One region of the Bradyrhizobium sp. BRP56 genome, then DNA from elsewhere that is predicted to be linked to it. Evidence: predicted binding sites of a transcription regulator. Region 1 holds the regulator's gene; each other region holds the start of a gene.

Evidence for each region. The regulator HrcA, encoded in region 1, represses chaperone genes, less so after heat shock. The targets are predictions, from matches to a motif close to GTTAGCACTCNCNNNNNGNGAGTGCTAAC.
Region 2: I6F38_RS37270 (co-chaperone GroES) is a predicted target of HrcA. The motif match lies at 3,710-3,738, and genes of this name have one in related genera.
Region 3: I6F38_RS35920 (co-chaperone GroES) is a predicted target of HrcA. The motif match lies at 2,311-2,339, and genes of this name have one in related genera.

What each region holds. Positions count from the first base shown of each region.
Region 1 covers NZ_JADYVV010000070.1:14,184-21,507, forward strand. Annotated here, with positions in the region: gene rsmI (16S rRNA (cytidine(1402)-2'-O)-methyltransferase) at 1-780, opposite strand, end outside; gene I6F38_RS34905 (penicillin-binding protein activator) at 1,001-2,215, shown strand; gene hemW (radical SAM family heme chaperone HemW) at 2,409-3,566, opposite strand; gene rdgB (RdgB/HAM1 family non-canonical purine NTP pyrophosphatase) at 3,553-4,188, opposite strand; gene rph (ribonuclease PH) at 4,200-4,913, opposite strand; gene hrcA (heat-inducible transcriptional repressor HrcA) at 5,084-6,172, shown strand; gene grpE (nucleotide exchange factor GrpE) at 6,339-6,944, shown strand; gene I6F38_RS34935 (VOC family protein) at 6,994-7,324, opposite strand, start outside.
Region 2 covers NZ_JADYVV010000080.1:34,420-41,743, forward strand. Annotated here, with positions in the region: gene I6F38_RS37245 (DUF2076 domain-containing protein) at 1-79, shown strand, start outside; gene I6F38_RS37250 (L,D-transpeptidase) at 357-1,163, opposite strand; gene I6F38_RS37255 (protein phosphatase CheZ) at 1,474-2,250, shown strand; gene I6F38_RS37260 (hypothetical protein) at 2,501-2,764, shown strand; gene I6F38_RS37265 (hypothetical protein) at 2,996-3,514, opposite strand; gene I6F38_RS37270 (co-chaperone GroES) at 3,833-4,129, shown strand; gene groL (chaperonin GroEL) at 4,334-5,980, shown strand; gene I6F38_RS37280 (antibiotic biosynthesis monooxygenase family protein) at 6,392-6,760, opposite strand; gene I6F38_RS37285 (MarR family winged helix-turn-helix transcriptional regulator) at 6,859-7,324, shown strand, end outside.
Region 3 covers NZ_JADYVV010000074.1:27,679-35,002, forward strand. Annotated here, with positions in the region: gene groL (chaperonin GroEL) at 269-1,909, opposite strand; gene I6F38_RS35920 (co-chaperone GroES) at 1,953-2,267, opposite strand; gene I6F38_RS35925 (usg protein) at 2,665-2,955, shown strand; gene I6F38_RS35930 (cupin domain-containing protein) at 3,056-3,622, shown strand; gene I6F38_RS35935 (hypothetical protein) at 4,299-4,475, opposite strand; gene I6F38_RS35940 (hypothetical protein) at 4,677-4,904, opposite strand; gene I6F38_RS35955 (nucleoside transporter C-terminal domain-containing protein) at 6,247-7,324, opposite strand, start outside.

The sequences.
Region 1 (7,324 bases):
GGCATCATCGGCCGGAGGTCCGATGACCAGCACGAACTCGCCGCGTGTTTCCAGCGCGTCCGCGCTTGCCGCCAGCTCGACGACCGGCGCGCGCGTGATCTCCTCGTGCAGCTTGGTCAGCTCGCGGCAGATCGCGGCATCGCGGCCGGCCATGATCGCGGCGAGATCGCGCAGCGTGTCCTGTACGCGATTGCCTGATTCGAACATCACGAGCGTCGAATCGACCCTCGCCAGCTCGTTGAGCCGGGCGCGACGCGCGTGCTCCTTGGCGGGTAAAAATCCCTCGAAGAAAAACCGATCGGTCGGCAATGCCGCGACCGACAACGCCGTCAGCACCGATGATGGCCCCGGCACCGCGATGACGGCATGCCCGGCGGCGCAGACGTCGCGCACCAGCTTGAAGCCGGGATCGGAGATCAGCGGCGTGCCGGCGTCCGAAACCAGCGCGATCGCGGCGCCCTGCGCCAGGCGCTCCAGGATTTTGGGGCGGGCCTGGGCCGCGTTGTGCTCGTGGTAGAGCGCGAGCTCGGCGGCGATCGCATAACGCTCGGTCAGCCGCCGGGTGATCCTCGTGTCCTCGCAGGCGATGACGTCGACACCGGCCAGCGTCTCCAGCGCGCGCAGGGTGATGTCGGCGAGATTTCCGATCGGGGTCGCGACCAGATGGAGCCCGGGTGCTGCCCTTGGCGCGGCCAATTGCTGGCCGCCGATCGAAAATGTTCTGGCCGCAGCGCCTGTCGTGGCATCCGAACTGTGGAGGGAACTGGCTTTTGCGCGCATAATGCCAATCTAGAGGGATGGCGGCGCTTGCGCCACATCCGCAAACGGCGGTGACGGAACGCTGACCGACGGGGGAAATGGAGGCCGCGGCAAGGGCGCCGCGGGGCCATAATCCTATTGTTTTAGTTAACTATTCGCCGACAATATGCCTGAATCCACCCGCCTCATCAGAGCTGGATGGAGTCCTGGCTGATCACGGTCGGCCAAGAGAAGAGAGACGATGGAAGGCCCGCATCACCGCAAGTCCCCGCCGTCGGGCACCACCCGGCGGACCGCGCTCGGCCTCATCGTGGGCGCGCCGCTGCTGACGGCCTGTTCCGGCGTGCAGCAAAGCTTGAGCCAGTTTTCCAGCCCGTTCGGGGGCAACCAGGAAGGCGGTCCTGCCGGCCCGCAGCAGCAGCCGCAGGCGGTCGGCACCGGGCAGGTCAAGATCGGGCTGATCCTGCCGCTTTCGGCGTCCGGCAATGCCGGGCTTGCCGCCCAGTCGATGCGGAACGCGGCCGAAATGGCGCTGGCGGAATTTCAGAACCCGAACATCCAGCTCCTGATCAAGGACGATGGCGGCAGCGCGCAGGGTGCATCGCAAGGTGCCCAGCAGGCACTGTCCGAAGGCGCCGAGATCATTCTGGGACCGCTGTTCGCAGGCTCGGTGCCGGCCGTCGCGCAACTGACGCGGCCGCGCGGAACCTCGGTGATCGCGTTCTCGACCGATTCGAGCGTGGCCGGGCGCGGCGTCTATCTGCTGAGCTTCCTGCCGGAGTCCGACATCAATCGCATCGTCGACTACTCCGCCGGGATCGGAAAGCGTTCGTTCGCCGCGATGGTGCCGGACAATGCCTATGGCAATGTGGTCGAGGCCGCGTTCAAGCAGGCGGTCGGCCGCAAGAACGGCCGCGTCGTCGCCTTCGAGAAATATGGCGCCGATCGCGCGACGCCGGCGCGAACCGTGGCGCAGGCGCTCGGCCAGGCCGACGCGCTGCTGATCGCCGACGATGGTGATTCGGTCGTCGCGACCGCCGATGCCTTGACCGCAGCCGGCGCCAATCTGCGCAATATCCAGCTGCTCGGCACCGGGCTGTGGGACAATCCGCGGGTGTTCGCGAGCCCCGTCTTGCAGGGCGGCCTCTACGCCGCGCCCGATCCGTCCGGCTTCCGCAGCTTCGCCGGCCGCTACCGCAGCAAATATGGCGGCGAGCCGGTGCGCACCGCAACGCTTGCCTATGATGCGGTGGCGCTGATGGCGGCGCTCGCGCGCACGCAAGGGGCGCAGCGCTTTGCGCCGGAGACGTTGACCAATCCGTCCGGCTTTGCCGGTATCGACGGTCTGTTCCGCTTCCGCTCCGACGGCACCAATGAGCGTGGCCTTGCGGTCATGAAGGTGGCCTCGGGCGGCAGCACGCCGGTCGCAGGCTCGCCGAAGAGTTTTGGCGCTTGATTTTCGTCGGGCGGTCAAGCTGCCTTGTCGAGCGCCGGCACCCGCCAGCTCCTTTGCATGGGGTTGTTTTCGATATTTTGGCAGCGTGCACCTAGAGCGTTTTCGAGCGAAGTGGATACCGGTTCGCGTGAAGAAAACGCGTCAAAACAAGAATCTAGAGCCCCGTTCCGATTCAATCGGAACGGGATAGGCTCTAGGCGGCGAGATCGGCGACGACCGCGTCGAGCACCGGGAATCCCGACTTGGTCACGCGGAGCCGTCCGTCGGCGTCGACGGCGATCGCGCCTTCCTCGCGCAGCAGGGCGATCCGGTGCGGGTCGAGCTGGCGACCGGAGAGCTTCGCATAGCGCTTGGGATCGATGCCCTCGGCGAGCCGCAATCCCATCAGCAGAAACTCGTCGGCGCGTTCTTCACTGTTGAGGCTGTCATCGCTGACGACGCCGTGACCGCGCTCCTCGACGTTCAACAGCCACGCCTCGGGGCGCCGCTCGGTTGCGGTCGCGTGCCTGACGCCATCGATGTCGAGCCGGCCATGTGCGCCAGGGCCGATGCCGGCATATTCCTCACCGCGCCAGTAGACGAGGTTGTGCTTGCACTCCGCGCCGGCGCGGGCGTGATTGGAGATCTCATAGGCCGGCAACCCTTCGCGGGCGCAGACCTCCTGCGTCACGTCGTAGAGCGCGCGCGCGGTCGCCTCATCCGGCGTCTGCAATTTGCCGGCGGCATGCAGTCCGAAGAACGGCGTGCCTTCCTCGATCGTGAGCTGGTAGAGCGACAGATGCTCGGCCGCTTCCGAGATCGCCTGCTTCAATTCATCGGCCCACATCCGCGGCGTCTGGTCGGGCCGCGCATAGATCAGATCGAACGAGTAACGGTCGAACGCGCTTCGCGCGATCGCGACCGCGTCGAGCGCCTCGCGCGCGGTGTGCAGGCGGCCTAGCGCCTTCAGCGAGGCGTCATCGAGCGCCTGCACGCCGAGCGAGACGCGGTTGACGCCGGCTGCGCGATAGCCGCGAAAGCGCGTCGCCTCGACGCTGGTCGGATTGGCCTCGAGCGTGACCTCGACATCGCGCGAGACCTGCCAGTGCTTGCCGATCGCATCGAGCACGGCGCCGACGGTCTGCGGCTGCATCAGCGACGGCGTGCCGCCGCCGAGGAAGATCGAGGACACCTGACGCCCCGGCACGCGCGCGGCCGTCGTCTCGATCTCGCGGGCGAACGCGCGCACGAAACGCTCCTCGTCGACGGGCGCATACCGCACGTGGCTGTTGAAATCACAATACGGGCATTTCGACAGGCAGAACGGCCAGTGCACATAGACGCCGAAGGCTTCTCGGTCAGCGTGGCTCAAGGCAGATCTCCGCGAGCTTCACGAAGGCGCGGGCGCGATGCGACAGGCCGAGCCCGAGCGGCGGCAGGCCGTGCTTCTCGATGCTGGTCATCTCGCCGAAGGTCCGCGTGTAGCCGTCCGGCAGGAAGGCCGGATCGTAGCCGAAGCCGGCAGTGCCGCGCGGCGGCCAGACCAGGGTTCCATCGGCGCGCGCCTCGACCTCCTCGAGATGATCGTCGGGCCAGGCCACGCACAACGCCGACACGAAGTGTGCCTTGCGCCGGTCCGGCGTGGTGGCGCCGCGTTCCTGCAGCAGCCGCTCGATCCGCGTCATCGCCGCCATGAAATCCTTGCCCTCGCCAGCCCAGCGCGCCGAGTAGATCCCGGGCGCGCCGTCGAGCGCGTCGACCACGAGGCCGGAATCGTCGGCGAAGGCTGGCAGTCCGGTCGCCTTCGCTGCCGCGATCGCCTTGATCGCCGCGTTGGCGCGAAAATTGTCTCCGGTCTCCTCGGGCTCGGCGAGGTCGAGCTCGCCGGCCGACACCACCTCCACGCCGTGCGGCGCCAGCAGTTCCCGCATCTCGGCAAGCTTGCCGGGATTATGGGTGGCGATGACGAGCCTTCCGGTGATTCGGCGGTGCATGACCAATCTGACTACGCCACCGCGATCTTTTGCAAGTCGACCAGACGCGCGACACCTTTGCGCGCCAGCGCCATCAGCGCCAGGAATTCACCTTCCGAGAACGGCGTCTTCTCGGCGGTGCCCTGCACCTCGATGATCCGGCCGTCCCCGGTCATGACGAAATTGGCGTCGGTGTCGGCTTCGGAATCCTCGGCATAGTCGAGATCGAGCACCGGCGTGCCCTGGTAGATGCCACAGGAGATCGCCGCCACATTGTCGCGCAACACATTGGTCTTCAGCATGTTGCGGGTCTTCATCCAGTTGATGCAGTCGGCCAGCGCCACCCAGGCACCGGTGATCGAGGCGGTGCGGGTGCCGCCGTCGGCCTGGATGACGTCGCAATCGACCGTGATCTGGCGCTCGCCGAGCGCCTCCAGATCGACGGCCGCGCGCAGCGAGCGGCCGATCAGCCGCTGGATCTCGACCGTCCGGCCGCCCTGCTTGCCGGCCGAGGCCTCGCGGCGGGTGCGCTCCAGGGTGGCACGCGGCAACATGCCGTATTCGGCGGTGACCCAGCCGCGGCCCTGGCCCTTCAGCCACGGCGGCAGCCGCTCTTCCAGCGTGGCGGTCACCAGCACATGGGTGTCGCCGAACTTCACCATGCAGGAACCCTCGGCATATTTGACGACGCCGCGTTCCAGCGACACGGGACGCAGTTCATCGGGTGCACGGCGGCTTGGCCGCATGAAATCCTCCAGAAATCCGAGAAAATTGGCTGGCCGTGCTTGTAGGAGCGGGAAGGGGCAGCGGCAAGGGTTTTCGGCCCCGGTATGGTCCGGTACGAGGGGACCGAATGCATGCTTGTCATCGGCCTCCCGGATCGACAAATTATGCAGTAATTGTGAGGGACTGGAGTGTGACTCACCACGATCCGATTGGCCTGATCGCGCCGCATGCCGGGCTCGCCCAGCTCAACGAGCGTTCGCGCGACATTTTTCGTCAAATCGTCGAAAGCTATCTCGCGACCGGCGAGCCGGTCGGTTCGCGCAACATTTCGCGCCTGATCGCATTACCGCTGTCGCCGGCCTCGGTCCGCAACGTGATGTCGGATCTCGAGCAACTCGGCCTGATCTATGCGCCGCACACCTCCGCCGGCCGGTTGCCGACCGAACTCGGGCTACGCTTCTTCGTCGACGCGCTGATGCAGGTCGGCGACCTCACCGAGGCCGAGCGTCAGTCGATCCAGACCCAGCTTGCGGCCGTCGGCCGCGCGCAATCCGTCGAGGCCGCGCTCGGCGAGGCCTTGACGCGGCTGTCGGGACTGACCCGCGCCGCGGCGGTGGTGCTGACGCAGAAGTCGAATGCACGGCTGAAGCATATCGAGTTCGTCCGGCTGGAGCCGGAAAAGGCGCTGGTCGTGTTGGTCGGCGAAGACGGCCAGGTCGAAAACCGCGTCCTGGCGCTGCCGCCGGGTGTTCCATCCTCGGCCCTGACCGAGGCGACGAATTTCCTCAATGCGCGGATTCGCGGCCGGACGCTGGCTGAAGCGCGGCTCGAGCTCGAGACGGCATTGACGCAAAACCGCGCCGAGCTCGATCAGCTCACGCAAAAGGTGGTCGCGGCGGGCATCGCGAGCTGGTCCGGCGGCGAGAACGAGGACCGCCAGCTGATCGTGCGCGGTCACGCCAATCTGCTGGAGGACCTGCATGCGCTCGACGACCTGGAGCGCATCAAGTCGCTGTTCGACGATCTCGAAACCAAGCGCGGCGTGATCGATCTGCTCGGCCGCGCCGAGCGCGGCGAGGGCGTGCGGATCTTCATCGGCTCGGAGAACAAGCTGTTCTCGCTGTCGGGTTCCTCGACCATCATCGCGCCCTACGGCGACGCCCAGGGCCGGATCGTGGGCGTCCTCGGCGTGATCGGACCGACGCGGCTGAACTATGCGCGGGTGATCCCGACCGTCGATTATGCCGCGCGCATCGTCAGCAAGATGCTGGGCGGCTGACCGGAGGGGCGATTTCGCTTTCATTTGACGGGTTTTCTTCACCCAAGCCGGAGATCCCGGTTCCCGAGACCGGTATGTTGCGCTTGATTTTCGCCGCCCAAAGCACGATATCCCGGCAAGCAATCCCCAAGATTTGAACCGACGCGAGTTTTCGAGAAGGCAAGCCATGACCGATCCGAACCGGGCCAATGACAACACCGAGAATTCGGCGCCGACGGGTGAGCCCGTGGTCTCGAAGCCCTACATCATGCCTGACGAGCCCGAGGCCGGATCGGCGGAGGCGCTGACCAAGGAACTCGCCGAGGCGCGCGACCGGACGCTGCGCACGCTGGCCGAGATGGAGAATCTCCGCCAGCGCACCCGCCGCGAGGTCGCCGACGCCAAGACCTACGGCATCACCGGCTTTGCCCGCGACGTGCTCGATATCGCCGACAACCTGCAGCGCGCGCTCGATGCGGTGCCGTCCGAAACCAAGGAAGCCGCCGATCCCGGCCTGAAGGCGCTGATCGAAGGTGTCGAGCTGACCGAACGTTCGCTGCTCAACGCGCTGGAGAAGAACGGCGTCAAGAAGTTCGACCCGATCGGCGAGAAGTTCGATCCGAACTTCCAGCAGGCCATGTTCGAGGTGCCTGATCCGTCGGTGCCGTCGGGCACCGTGGTGCAGGTCGTGCAGGCCGGTTACATGATCGGCGAGCGCATCCTGCGTCCGGCACTGGTCGGCGTCTCCAAGGGCGGCGCCAAGGCCGCCCCGACCGCCGACATCACCGCCTGATCCATCCCGATCCCGGCTGCGCGTTTGTGAGCTCGCGGATTGCGCGGGCTCACGGTCGCGGCTTCTCGTGTGCCTTCGGCCAATAGGTGCCGAAGCTCCAGAGATTTCCTTCCGGATCGCGGCAGGCGAAGTCGCGGCTGCCATAGTCGGTATCGCGCAGTTCCATCTCGATCTTGGCGCCGGCAGCCTTGACCTTCGCGTGCAGCGCGTCGGGATCGTCGACCGCGATATAGATCGAGTCGGTGCGGCGGTTGTCGAGGTCGCCGACCAGCCTGCCATATGCGTCGTCGCGGCTCTGGCCCAGCATCAGCATCGAGGAACCATAGGCGAGCTCGGCGTGATGGATGACGCCGCCATCGCGGTAGACGACGTGTTCGGTG
Region 2 (7,324 bases), on a different contig from region 1:
TCAAGACGCCGACGACTTCGACAATGATGACGACGGCTTCGACGGCGGCGGAGACGGTGACGACAGCAATTACGCGTAAGCGTGTCACCTGAAACACAAACGGCCGCTCCATAGAGCGGCCGTTTTCATTTTGATCAGTCGTAGCCTGGGCAGAAGCTGTTCTCCTTCCCCCTGAAAGGGGGAAGGTCAGGATGGGGGTCAGCCACAAACGCCGCTGCTCGTGGAGAGAGATGATCCCCACCCGCTTTGCTCTGTTGAGCAAAGCGACCTCCCCTTTTCAAGGGGAGGTTGACGCATCGTGCGGCTCGCTGTCCCGGATTTCGCTTCGCTCCATCCGGGCTACGAAGACAGGCATCTCACATCACCACGACCCTGGCGCCGACATTGACGCGGCCGTAGAGGTCGATGACGTCCTCGTTGCGCATCCGGATGCAGCCGGACGAGACGTTGGTGCCGATCGTCCAGGGCTCGTTGGAGCCGTGGATGCGGTAGAGCGAGGAGCCCAGATACATCGCGCGGGCGCCGAGCGGATTTTCCGGGCCGCCTTCCATGTGCCGCGGCAGGTCGGGACGGCGCGCCAGCATTTCCGGCGGCGGCGTCCAGGCCGGCCACTCCTTCTTCGCCGAGATCGTCTTCACGCCGGCCCAGGTGAAGCCGGGCCGGCCGACGCCGATGCCGTAGCGCAGCGCGCGGCCGTCGCCCTGCACCAGATAGAGAAACTTGTTCGGCGTATCGACGACGATGGTGCCGGCGCTTTCCCTGCCGCTATAGTCGACCAGCTGCTTCTCGTATCTCGGATCGAACGGACGCTGCGCCGGGTCGCCCGCGGCCTCTTCCTGCTGCCGGAGCATCTGCTGCTGCGGATCCATCGGCGGCAGCTGACGGTTGCCGTAATAGCCCGGCTGCTGCTGATACATCGGCTGCGGCGAATACCCCTGCGACGACGGCGCATCGCCGAACAGGAATTCGATGAAGCCGCCGCCCATGTTGGAGCGCTGCGGCTGCACATAGGCGGTGCGCATCGGCGGCTGCGGAGCGCCCTGATTGGCATAGATGACGGCGGGCCCGGCGGGCGCTGCCGCGTCGATCGCCATGGCGTGATGGGGAACGGCAATAAGAGAAGACGCGCCGGCGAGCAGCGCAAGCGTGGTTTTCCTGAACATCGACGTACTCTGTACTGGTTTCGTCGTGACGTGATGCGCGAGGCGCCGACTTTGCGCCGTTGCACGTGGTCAATAAGCAATGAAAACCGCATCGGTTTGGTAAACGGATCGGCCGTTTCGATTCACCACATCGGCAATGCAGCGCGGTTTTCCGTGACAGCGTTTATTTTGCGTGAACGGCGAAGCGACATGGTTAATCGCCGGTATCGCCGCGCTTGCGCGCCATCCGCGCAAACAGTTCCGGCGTGAACCTGACGTTAAATCCGCTCTGTCTAGAACGGACTTCAGTGAAGGGGCGGGAATGAAAATCATGTCAGTGAAGCGCAAGCGTTTTCGTGTCGAGCAGGCGATGGGCGAGGTTGTGATGCCGGAGCCGGATGTTTCCAGCGGCGCCGATCTCGGTCCGATGCATCGCGAGATCATGGCCGAGCTTCGCTCGATCCGCGCCCAGATGGCCGCAGCACCGGCACAGCGCACCGGCGACAGCGTCGATGCCGCGGTCGCCCGCGAAGTCGCCGAGACCCACGCGCTGCTCGAGACCTACCGTGCGCAGGTCGAACAGTGCGAGAAGCTCAAGGTCGAGCTCGACCTGATCCACGACGCGATCAGCCGCACCAAGCGCGAGATCGCCGTGCTGCACGGCAAGAGCTTCAACGGCGAGGAGATGGCCAAGGTCAATGGCGAACTCGGCGCCGTGGTCGGCGGCACCGAACAGGCCACCCAGCAGATCCTCGAGGCGGTGGAGGCGATCGACCAGGCGGCGACCGCGCTGGCCAACAACGTCACGCCCGACCAGCAGAAGCGGCTCAGCGAAGATATTCAGGAGCGCGTGGTCTCGATCTTCGAGGCCTGCAACTTCCAGGACCTCACCGGCCAGCGTATCAGCAAGGTGATGCAGACCATGAAGTTCATCGAACAGCACATCAACGAGATGATGAACATCTGGGGCGGCGTCGACGCGATCAAGACCCACGTCCCTGCGATCGTCGACACCCGCGAAGGCGATGCCCGCCTGCTCAACGGCCCGAAGCTCGACGGCGACGCCGGCCACGCCTCGCAGGACGATATCGACGCGATGTTCAACTGAAGTTTGTCGGATCAAAACGAAAAACGCCGGCCCTCGGGCCGGCGTTTTTGTTTGCGCGAGCCCACTCAGTAGAGGTCACCAGACACAGCGCCATGCTCGTGCTGTCGTTGCGCCGACTTCACACACAGACGTACGGCCGCGCGCGGGCGTTGATCTACGTCAATCCGATCCATGCCTTGCCGCTCATACCTTGGGCCGCGCCTGAAGCGGCGCACCATCTTTTGGCCCGCCCGCGATGAGGAGGATCACCATGCGTCGGACGAACATCGTTCCAGCCAAGTCCGTGACGGTTGCAGGAATAGCCGCGAGCCTCATGTTGGGGATTGCCGGTGTTGCGCTCAGTCCGGCACCGGCCAAGGCCGTGGTTTACTGCACGTATGTCGGTTACCCGCAGGGTTGCGTGGCGCGGGCCGGCGTCGTGCTCAGGCCTCGTCCGGTGGCGCGCGCTGCGGTCCGCCACAATGCGGGCGGCAATTTGAATGGCGGCGTCAATCGGGTTGGCGTGCGGCGGTAAGGCCGCGTTTTCGGGTCTCCTTCCCTTCCCCCCTTGTGGGAGAAGGTGGCGCGGATGCAATCCGCGCCGGATGAGGGGTTGTCGCCGCCTACTCAAATCTCGAAAGGGTCACTCGCGGAGGGAGACCCCTCACCCGGATTGCATCTGACGATGCAATCCGACCTCTCCCACAGGGAGAGAGGTGCGCCGACTATGCGGCGCTATGTCGGCAGATAGCTCGAAGTCCCGCCGTTACGCCCTTGGCGCGCAGCGGACATAGACCATGTTGCCGTAGCGGACCCCGGCGTCCTTGTCGACGAAGCGGGTGATCATGACGCGGCCGTCGAACGAGACGATCTCGCGGTCCTGCTCGCCGGGCGTCGGTCCTGGCGGGCCGATATAGTTCTTGCCGCTCGGGGAACCCTTCAGCCGCAGTTCCTGCGGGGTGGCCTGGTCGGCCAGATGCATGATGACGCCGCCGTTCTGGCCGGCGCCGATCACGTAAGGCTGCTTGCACTGGCCGCGCGCGGCGGCCTCGGTGCGGGCGCGATCGGCGGGATTCTGGAACGAGGCGAGACCCCAGCGGCCGACGATCTCGTCGGCGCGGATGCTTGCGGGCATTTCGGGGGCGACCCCCGGCTCGGCTGGCGCCGGCTCAGGGTTCGACGACAACGACGGCAGGCTCATGCTGCCGCACGCCCCCAAGAGTGTCGTCAGCGCCGAAACAGCCGCGAACCGTGCGACCAATCGCGCGTTGAATGACCTGATCATATGCATCCCCCGACTATGTCCCGGCCGCACCCGTCCCGCAGCCAAGCGTAAAACTTAAGACGGAGCAATGACGTCTGACAAAATTACGTCATCGCTACGATTTGGTTTCTGGTCCACCATCCTATATTGGCCTCACCAAGGCCTTAACCCGTTTGCTTGACAGAAACTGCGCCAAGCCATATTTCCCGGCCCACCATTAGCACTCTCGCACCACGATTGCTAAGAGCGTCGGGCGTCCTGCCCAGCGCCGACCGGGCCGGCATCCAACGCCGGTCCCGATGAACCGGACCCGAAACCGAGCCTCCAAGAGGGAACGTCATGGCTAAATCCACCTTCCGCCCCCTGCACGACCGCGTCGTGGTCAAGCGTATCGATGCCGAGGAGAAATCCAAGGGCGGCATCATCATTCCGGACTCGGCGAAGGAGAAGCCGTCCCAGGGCGAGATCGTCGCCGTCGGCCCGGGTGGCCGCGACGAGGCCGGCAAGCTGATCCCGATCGACCTCAAGGTCGGCGACCGCGTGCTGTTCGGCAAATGGTCGGGCACCGAGGTCAAGCTCGACAACCAGGAACTCCTGATCATGAAGGAGTCCGACATCATGGGCGTGCTGGCGTAATAGGGCCGGCAATTCCAGAACCCGCCGCACCCTCTGCTGTCATGCCCGGGCTTGACCCGGGCATCCATCAATCTTCGCAAGATTTCTCGCAAGGACGATGGATTGCCGGGTCATCTGGCACGAAGACGCACTTCGTGCTTTCGCCCGGCAATGACGAGCGCAGATGCCGGCGCCCGCATCGAAACATTCCAGGAGTTCAAATCAATGGCTGCCAAGGACGTAAAATTCGCCGGAGAGGCCCGCGACCGCATGCTGCGCGGTGTCGACGTGCTCGCCAACGCCGTGAAGGTGACACTCGGCCCGAAAGGCCGCAACGTCGTCATCGAGAAGAGCTTCGGCGCTCCCCGCATCACCAAGGACGGCGTCACCGTCGCCAAGGAGATCGAGCTCGACGACAAGTTCGAGAACATGGGTGCGCAGATGCTGCGCGAGGTCGCCTCCAAGACCAACGACACCGCCGGTGACGGCACCACCACCGCGACCGTGCTGGCGCAGGCCATCGTCCGCGAGGGCGCCAAGTCGGTCGCCGCCGGCATGAACCCGATGGACCTCAAGCGCGGCATCGACACCGCGGTCGCGGCCGTGATCAAGGACATCGAGAAGCGCGCCAAGCCGGTCGCCTCCTCGTCCGAAGTCGCCCAGGTCGGCACCATCTCGGCCAATGGCGATGCCGCGATCGGCAAGATGATCGCGCAGGCGATGCAGAAGGTCGGCAACGAGGGCGTGATCACCGTCGAGGAGAACAAGTCGCTCGAGACCGAGGTCGACATCGTCGAGGGCATGAAGTTCGACCGCGGCTACCTCAGCCCCTACTTCATCACCAACGCCGAGAAGATGACCGCCGAGCTCGAGGATGCCTACATCCTGCTGCACGAGAAGAAGCTGTCCGGCCTGCAGTCCATGCTGCCGGTGCTGGAAGCCGTGGTGCAGTCGGGCCGTCCGCTCTTGATCCTCGCCGAGGACGTCGAGGGCGAGGCGCTGGCGACCCTGGTCGTCAACCGCCTGCGCGGCGGGCTCAAGGTCGCCGCCGTCAAGGCGCCGGGCTTCGGCGATCGCCGCAAGGCGATGCTGGAGGACATCGCGATCCTGACCGGCGGTCAGCTGATCTCCGACGACCTCGGCATGAAGCTCGAGAGCGTCACGATCAACATGCTCGGCCGCGCCGGCAAGATCGTGATCGACAAGGAGAACACCACGATCGTCAAGGGCGCCGGCAAGAAGAAGGACATCGACGCCCGCGTTGGCCAGATCAAGGCGCAGATCGAGGAGACCACCTCGGACTACGACCGTGAGAAGCTGCAGGAGCGCCTCGCCAAGCTCGCCGGCGGCGTTGCCGTCATCAAGGTCGGCGGTGCGACCGAGGTCGAGGTCAAGGAGAAGAAGGACCGTGTCGAGGACGCGCTGAACGCGACCCGCGCCGCGGTGCAGGAAGGCATCGTGCCGGGCGGCGGCGTCGCGCTGCTGCGCGCCAAGAAGGCGGTCGGCCGGCTCACCAACCCGAATGCCGACGTCCAGGCCGGCATCAACATCGTGCTCAAGGCGCTCGAAGCTCCGGTCCGCCAGATCTCGGAGAACGCCGGTGTCGAGGGCTCGATCGTGGTCGGCAAGATCCTCGAGAACAAGTCGGAGACCTTCGGCTTCGACGCCCAGACCGAGGACTATGTCGACATGGTCGACAAGGGCATCATCGACCCCGCCAAGGTGGTGCGCACCGCCTTGCAGGACGCCTCCTCCGTGGCCGGTCTGCTTGTGACCACCGAGGCAATGGTCGCCGAACTGCCGAAGGACGCGGCGCCGGCAATGCCGGGCGGCGGCGGCATGGGTGGAATGGGCGGCATGGGCGGCTTCTAAGCCTCCCACATCCCTATCGAGATCGAAGGCCGCCTCCGGGCGGCCTTCTTTTTTGCAGTTTGATTACGATCGAGGTGCAAGGATCATCTGATGTCCCGCGACGCCAGATCACTGACGTTGACGCTCGTGCTGTTCTACGCGATCGGCGCCGTGCTCGCGTTAGGCACCTATGCCTCGAACAGCATCGATGATTTTGCGATCGTCTTGACGTTCTGGATCAAGCAAACGCTGACGTTCGTCGTCCTCGGCGCGGGTTATGGCGTCTATTACGTCATTTCCGGTTCTGCCGGTCATCGTCCAAAAGCGCCTCTGCGATTTCTGGACATATCGTTTCGGCCGCTGCCGCCACGCTCGGGGTCGGCATGCTGGTGCACAGCTGAGCGATCCTTGACGCGACGGCCTGACAGTCCGTTACGCGACGCAGATGTCAGCCACCGCCACCTTCTGGAACAGGTGCGGCGAGGCCACCGCCGAGGCCGGATAGGCCGAGAGCTTGGCCCTGAACTCGGGGTTCATGAAGGCGGCGCGGAAGGCGGCGGTGGATTCCCAGACCGCGTAGTTCAGATAGGCCGGGCTCTCGCCGAGCGCGCGGTGCAGCTGGGTCGAGATGAAGCCCGGCTGCCGCTTCATGATGGCGGCGTCGTCCTGCCAGGCCTTGAGAAAGGTGTCCTCGTCGGCAGCATCGAGCGTGAAGAGGTTGACGAGCACGACGTTGCTGGCCTCGACCGCGAGCTGGCGGTCGATCGGGAAAGCGGGGTCCAGGGGACGCATCTGCGGCATGGTTGGCTCCGTTCGATATGGTGTTATAATGTCATTCCGTACTGATGGATACATACAGAAATTGACATTATGATGTCAATACGTTTATATGGTGACAAATGCCGAATGCAAAGCGAACGCCGGCGGGCGAAGCCCTGAGCACCCTGATTCCTGACCTGTTCAGGCTCAACAGCCTGCTGTTCACATCAGGCGACCGGCTGGTGGCCGGGCTCGGGCTGACCAGCGCGCGCTGGCAGATCCTCGGCGCCATCGTCGCCACAGAGCGCCCGCAACCGGTCGCATGGCTGGCGCGCGACCTCGGCGCTGCCCGACAGAACGTGCAGCGGATCGTCAACGACCTCGAACGGGACGGGCTCGTCGCCTTCGAAACCAACCCGCATCACCGCCGCGCCCAGCTCGTCGTGCTGACCGCCAAGGGGCGCCAAAGCTTCGACGCGGCCATGCGCCTGCAGTTGCCCTGGGTGAACGGCCTCGCCGACGGGCTGTCGATGAAGGACCTCGAAACCGTGAGCCGGGTCGTGACGGTGCTGCGCGGCCGACTGGAGGGCGGCGAGGAACCTGACG
Region 3 (7,324 bases), on a different contig from region 1:
AGATGACGCTGTCGGTTCGGTTTGCGACTCTCGCACGAAATTTTTTTTGAAATTGTCAACTCAGACCAACGTATATTTACGGAGAGTGTTGTGAATAACGTGCATGCTGTGAGCAGCGTAAGGCTCCTGGTAAGTCGCCCGGCGAGCCTGCCGCAAACAAAAACCCCGGCATCGCTGCCGGGGTTTTGCATTTCGTTGTCGTTGAGCGAGATCCCGGCTCGGCGGTGCACCGCTTCGCGCTGCACCGCGTCCGGGACGACTTCGTCGCTTAGAAGTCCATGCCGCCCATGCCGCCGCCCGGAGGCATCGCGGGGCCGCCGGCGTTCTTCTTCGGCAGCTCGGCAACCATCGCTTCCGTGGTGATCAGGAGCGCGGCAACCGAGGCAGCGTTCTGGATCGCGGTGCGCACGACCTTGGTCGGGTCGATGATGCCCTTCTTGACGAGGTCGGCATAGTCGCCGGTCTGGGAGTCGAAGCCGTAGTTGTAGGTCTTGTTCTCCAGGATCTTGCCGACGATGACCGAACCGTCTTCACCGGCGTTGATCGCGATCTGGCGAGCCGGAGCCGACAGCGCCTTGCGCACGATCTCGACGCCGGTCTTCTGGTCGTCGTTCTTGGTGCGCAGGCCCTTGAGCTGCTCGGAGGCACGGAGCAGGGCGACGCCGCCGCCCGGGACGATGCCTTCCTCGACAGCCGCGCGGGTCGCGTGCATCGCGTCATCAACGCGATCCTTGCGCTCCTTCACCTCGACCTCGGTCGCGCCGCCGACGCGGATCACCGCGACGCCGCCTGCGAGCTTGGCGAGACGCTCCTGCAGCTTCTCACGGTCGTAGTCCGAGGTGGTCTCCTCGATCTGCGCCTTGATCTGGGCAACGCGGGCGTCGATGTCGGCCTTCTTGCCGGCGCCGTTGACGATCGTGGTGTTCTCCTTGTCGATCATCACCTTCTTGGCACGACCGAGCATCTGCAGCGTGACGTTCTCGAGCTTGATGCCGAGGTCTTCCGAGATGGCCTGGCCGCCGGTCAGGATCGCGATGTCCTGCAGCATGGCCTTGCGGCGATCGCCGAAGCCCGGAGCCTTGACGGCCGCGACCTTCAGGCCGCCACGCAGGCGGTTGACGACGAGGGTGGCAAGCGCTTCGCCTTCGACGTCTTCGGCGACGATGACCAGCGGCTTGCCGGTCTGCACCACGGCCTCGAGCAGCGGCAGCAGCTCGTTCAGCGAGGAGAGCTTCTTCTCGTTGATCAGGATGTAGGCGTCGTCCATCTCAACGCGCATCTTGTCGGCATTGGTGACGAAGTAGGGCGAGATGTAGCCGCGGTCGAACTGCATGCCCTCGACGACGTCGAGCTCGGTCTCGAGCGACTTGGCTTCCTCGACCGTGATCACGCCCTCGTTGCCGACCTTCTTCATGGCGTCGGAGAGGAACTTGCCGATTTCGGCATCGCCGTTGGCCGAAATGGTGCCGACCTGGGCGATCTCCTCGTTCGAGGTGACCTTCTTCGAGTTCTTCTGGAGGTCCGCAACGACGGCTTCGACAGCGAGGTCGATACCGCGCTTCAGATCCATCGGGTTCATGCCGGCGGCAACCGACTTGGCGCCTTCCTTCACGATCGCAGCCGCGAGCACGGTCGCGGTGGTGGTGCCGTCGCCGGCCGCGTCAGCGGACTTGGAGGCGACTTCGCGCACCATCTGGGCGCCCATGTTCTCGAACTTGTCCTCGAGCTCGATCTCCTTGGCGACGGTGACGCCGTCCTTGGTGATACGGGGAGCGCCGAACGACTTCTCGAGCACCACGTTGCGGCCCTTCGGACCGAGGGTGACCTTCACCGCGTTGGCGAGGATGTCGACGCCGCGCAGCATCTTGTCGCGCGCCTCGACGGAGAATTTGACTTCTTTAGCTGCCATCTGGGTTTTCCTTGGAATGATTTACTGGGAGGGAAAGAGGCGCTTAGGCGGCCTTCTTCTTGGAAGCGGGGACGTCGAGGACGCCCATGATGTCGCTTTCCTTCATGATCAGCAGGTCTTCGCCGTCGATCTTGACCTCGGTGCCCGACCACTTGCCGAACAGGACGCGGTCGCCGACCTTGAGGTCGATCGGGATCAGCTTGCCAGCTTCGTCGCGGCCGCCCGGGCCGACGGCGGTGACTTCGCCCTGCGAGGGCTTTTCCTTGGCACTGTCCGGAATGATGATGCCGCCAGCAGTCTTCTCTTCGGCGTCGATACGCTTGACCACGACGCGGTCGTGAAGCGGACGGAATTTCATGCAGTCCTCCTAAACATTTGTAGATGCTGTAGATTTTTGGAGAGTTAGCAGTCCAGTCCAGCGAGTGCCAGACTGGTTGGGCAGGAGATAGGCCAAGCCTTGGCGGCGGGCAAGTGCCTCTAGCAGAAAAATTGGCACTCGTGAGTGCGGCGGCCTGCCAAAAGGATACCGAGATCATTTCGGCATCCTTAATGCCGCCCAAGAGGGGTCGCCGGGCTATTAGCAGATGCGGTAAGCTGCTGCCAACGCAAGAAATTTCAACAACCTATTAAACATTTAGGCTTGAGATGGGTTAGTCGCGTGCGTCACATTTCTCTCATGTGAGCGCATCCATTGCCGGTGGTCCGGCGGGGGAGATCGGCCACCACGTGAATGCGCTCCGTCACAGGAGGTTGGCATGGTCTCGCGAGTTGGTGGGGTTGTTTCCGACGATTTCCGGAAGCAGTTGCTGGGGTACGGGCTGACGACGGCGCAAATCCTCTATCGGATGCCGGATCACCCCTCGTTGCTGCAGACCTATGTCTGGCAGAACTACGACTTGTTTCCGAAATTTCCTGCACTGCAGGATTTCCTCGCGTTCTGGCAGGCGAAGCTCGAAGGCCCGCTGTTTTCGGTGACGGTGGCGCATTCCAAGCTGGTCAAGCCGGCCGAGTTGCGTGCCGTCGACGGCGTGTTCCGGCTGCATTGAGCGGGCGAGCGGGCAAAAGCGCGCTGTGCGCCTTTGCTCGCCTCGCGGCGCGCGACTTGTGTTAGCCTCTCTCCGTCACAAAAAGACGGGAGGCGAAACAATGGCCAAGAAGACGGCATCAAGATCGGCAGCCAAGACCGCGGTGAAGAAGAAATGGTCGGGGCTCGGCGCCGGCGCCAAGAAGACGTCCGCGAAATCGTCCGCGCGCAAGACCATCAAGTCGAAAGGCCGCGTCTCGGCGGCCAAGAAGAGCGCGCCGAAAGCTGCAGCCAAGGCACGGCCGAAGCAGCGCGTCGCGATCAGCCATCATCGCGAAGAGGACTTCAAGGCCGACGGGCTGCGCGCCTACGCCAAGTACCGCGACCTCGGCATCGCCGCCGCCTCGCATGGCCTCGCGCAGGCACACGTCATCCGGCTGCAGGGACCGTGCAATCCCGATGAGGTGTCGAAGCTGCACTTCCACGACGTCGACTTCCAGATGGTCTATGTGCTCAAGGGCTGGGTGAAGACCTACATGGAAGGCGAGGGCGAGACGCTGATGCAGCAAGGCAGCGCCTGGACCCAGCCGCCGCGCATCCGGCACATGATCCTGGACTACTCCGACGACGTCGAACTGCTGGAGGTGATCCTGCCGGCCGAGTTCAAGACGGTGGAGTTGAAGGCGTAGGCTTTTCGCGGCCGTCATGGCCGGGCTTGACCCGGCCATCTATCCTGCTTCGCAAGATTCTCCTGGTCGATGGATGCCCGGGTCGAGCCCGGGCATGACGATTTTCTAGGCCGTGTACCCGTCGGCGTGACTCTACGTCCGCTTTGCCCCGATAGCGACCAAGTTCGTGCGGCAACGCAAGATGTCGCGATGGGCCAAGAAGAGACATGGCTCTAGCGCATGGCCGGGCTAGATAACGGGCATCGCCTGAGACATTCGTCCAACTCAGACGGCAGCTCCGGCCAGCAAGAAAGCGCCGCCAAGCGCGACCATCACAAGTCCAGGCCAATTCGATTTGATGCCGAAGCCGCTACCCGGTCTTTCAGGTTCCAGCGTGTCACGCCCGGAGCGAAGCCACCTTCCACCGCTGAATCGGCCTCGCCAGATTGGCTGATACGCCATCTGGAGCACGCCGCCGAAAACAAGGAGCACACCAAGCCATATGAGGGTCATGCTCTCCTCCTGCACCAGTGAACGCCAACAGGTTGCTCCGCCGGGAACGTGGTCCGTTCAACGTCTGCCCGCGGCTCTCGGAATTAGAACGACCTTGAAAGCCGCCGGACGCGCCAGCGCGCCGCACGTAGGCTGGGGATCACGCTCTCCGAAGCTCAGGCTACGTCAATCATAAGCATCCTGTTCAGTCTTCGTCCGGCTCGCGCACGACCGGCGGTTCGTCGGGTCGGTTCTCTTCGTCGTCTTGCTCTTCGTCCTCTTCGTCGTCATTAGGATCTCGGGGTGGCATCGTGTTGCCCATGATCGCGAAGACACGCCGGTCGATCCTGGTGGGAACTACCTCGGGGATTTGTAGGGTCATGTTGTTGCTCCTCAGATGTGACCCTGAGGCATTTTACCCCTTTTTCGGAGGGGCAGACACGGAATTGGCGGCCGGCGCGGACGAGGTCCGGTTTATCCCTGTCAGATGCCCTGAGATAAGTGTCCGAGTTCGTCGGATTCGGGCCAAGAGGCGACATGGCATCGCATCGATAAATGAAAGAGACCGCCAACTGAGGCGGCCTCAATGCTTTGTGCCATTTATCACGGAGACGCAGAACAGTCGCTCGGTTGTGGAGCGAACCTCAATCGCCATATCGGGCCGTTCGTTTACAAAGATTGAGTCTTTGATCATTTCAATGAGCGTTTGCATCGCTTCGATCTCGGCGGACTTTTGATCGGGCAAATTCAGCCCTTCTTCGTCTGCAAAGAACTCACGGCCGCTTTGGATGTCGAAGAAATAGAGGGCCATGTTGAGCGCTCCCTTCCGTGAAGGCGGGAGCGCATAGAAACTCTCAGCCACCAGCGCCCGAAAGGTCTCGTGCTGGTGATCTTCTACAACGAAGCACATCAGGGGATAGTTGCTATCTGGCGGGCCTCAACCCAGGTGACATCAGCCACTCGGTCAAATGGGCGGTGACCTCATCATGCCGCGCCTTCCTCAGCAGGGCTTCTTTCTCTGCGCATGGGGGAAGCGTCTTGGCTTCCTCGCGCAAGCTTTGGCCTCTTCTGCGAGCCGTTCTTCCAATGATTGCGTCTGGGTGAAACGCCGTCGCCTCTTCATGGCGTTGCTCCCTGCTGGTGTTGGGCGGGAGCGTCAACTGGGCGATCTCATCACCGATAAAAGCCACGGGTGGTGCGGTGATAGTTGTTAATACGCCCGGAATTTGATGGTTCCTAGTGAATTCGGAACTCGCGGCCGAATAAGGGAACATTTGGCCGTCAACAGGAACCGATAGGGCCAGAACATCTAATGGGCCTGTCTCAGTAGTCCTACCGAGAACATCGGCCAAGCCGTGGTTTCTGTTCGATTAATCCAAAACAGGCCACTCCGAAAATCAGACTTAGGCCACCAGGCCAGCACCCCGCCGTCCGGTGCTGTCCGAATAGGACAGTCGCTCTGCCAAAGCAGGACAGGACGCAGCGCGAGATCGCTCAGAAACTTGAGCGAACTGAGGCTTCGGCGAGCGCCAGGCCGGCTGTAATCAGAATCAGAAAGCGGCTCGCTGACAAGAAGTAGGATGAGTCCCTTAGTCATTCACGTCGAATCGCATCGGGCGGAGCCGCCGATCGATGTCCGCAATGCTCCGTTTGCGTCCACGCCGGCACTGCGCGGCAAACGACGCTGGGGGGCCGCGCGCACTTCGAAACTAACACCGGCACGTCTGGTCGAATCTTCCGTGCCAACGCGACGCGCTCATTCCAACCGCAAGTAAAAAGGCGAAAACCCTCTGAGAAATCTGCTACACTCGGCCTATGAAAACCTTTTCAGATAAGGTCCGCGACATCGTGCGCAAGATCCCAAAGGGGAAGGCCATGACGTACAAAGCTGTCGCTGCTAAAGCCGGCAATCCGAAGGCTGCACGCGCGGTTGGTGCCATAATGCGCACGAATTACGACCCATCGATCCCCTGTCATCGCGTTATTGCAAGCGACGGCTCAATGCGCGGCTACGTGCGTCCGCGCCGTCGGCCGGCCCAACAATGATCCGCTTGACAGGAAGCTTCACCGCGTCAGCACCGCCCCGGATTGCGCGGAGCCTGTCATCGGGCGCGCGTTCGCGCGACCCGTTGGCTCCATCCGGGCTACTGCGACTACGGCTGCGTCAGCATCCCCACGACCGCGCCCATCAGGCAGGTCGTCAGCGTGCCTGAGACGATCGACTTCAGTCCGAGCGCGTTGATCTCGTCGCGCCGCTCGGGCGCCATGATGCCGAGGCCGCCGATCATGATGCCGAGGCTGGCGAAGTTGGCAAAGCCGCACATCGCGTAGAGCATGATCAGCCGCGAGCGCGGATCGAGCGCGTCGGGGCCGAGTTTCGACAGGTCGACATAGGCGATCAGCTCGTTCAGCACGGTCTTGGTGCCCATCAGGCTTCCCGCGGTGATCGCCTGCGGCCAGGGCAGGCCCATCAGCCAGCACACCGGCGCCATCACGTAGCCGAGCAGGCGCTGCAGCGAGATTTTCGCGCCGCCGATCTCCGGCAGCAGGCCGATGATCGCGTTCGCCAGATACACCAGCGCGACCAGCACCAGCAGCATCGCGATGATGTTCATCAAGAGCTCGAGCCCGGCAGCCGTGCCCTTCACGATGGCGTCCATCGTCGACGACACCTGGATATCGGGATTGTCGAGCGATCCGCCCGTCCGCTTGCCCGAGGTTTCCGGCACCATGATCAGGCTCACTAAAATTGCGGCCGGCGCGCCGAGCACCGAGGCGATGACGAAATGCGCGGCCGCATCCGGGATCAGCGGCGCCAGCAGCGTGGCGTACAGCACCAGCACCGTGCCGGCGATCCCGGCCATGCCGCCGGTCATCACCAGAAACAATTCGCTGCGGGTGAGCTGCGCCAGATAGGGGCGGATGAAGAGCGGCGCCTCGACCATGCCGAGGAAGATATTGGCCGCGGTCGAGAGCCCGACCGCGCCGCCGACGCCGAGCGTGCGCTCGAGCAGCCAGGCCATGCCGCGCACGACAGGCGGCAGCACGCGCCAATAGAACAACAGCGTTGTCAGCACGCTCATGACCAGCACGATCGGCAGCGCCTGGAAGGCGAGGATGAAATCCGAGCCGGGCGCCTTGGGATCGAACGGCGCCGGGCCGCCGCCGACATAGCCGAACACGAAGGCGGTGCCGGCGCGCGTCGCGGCCGCGATGGTGCCGACGGCGTCA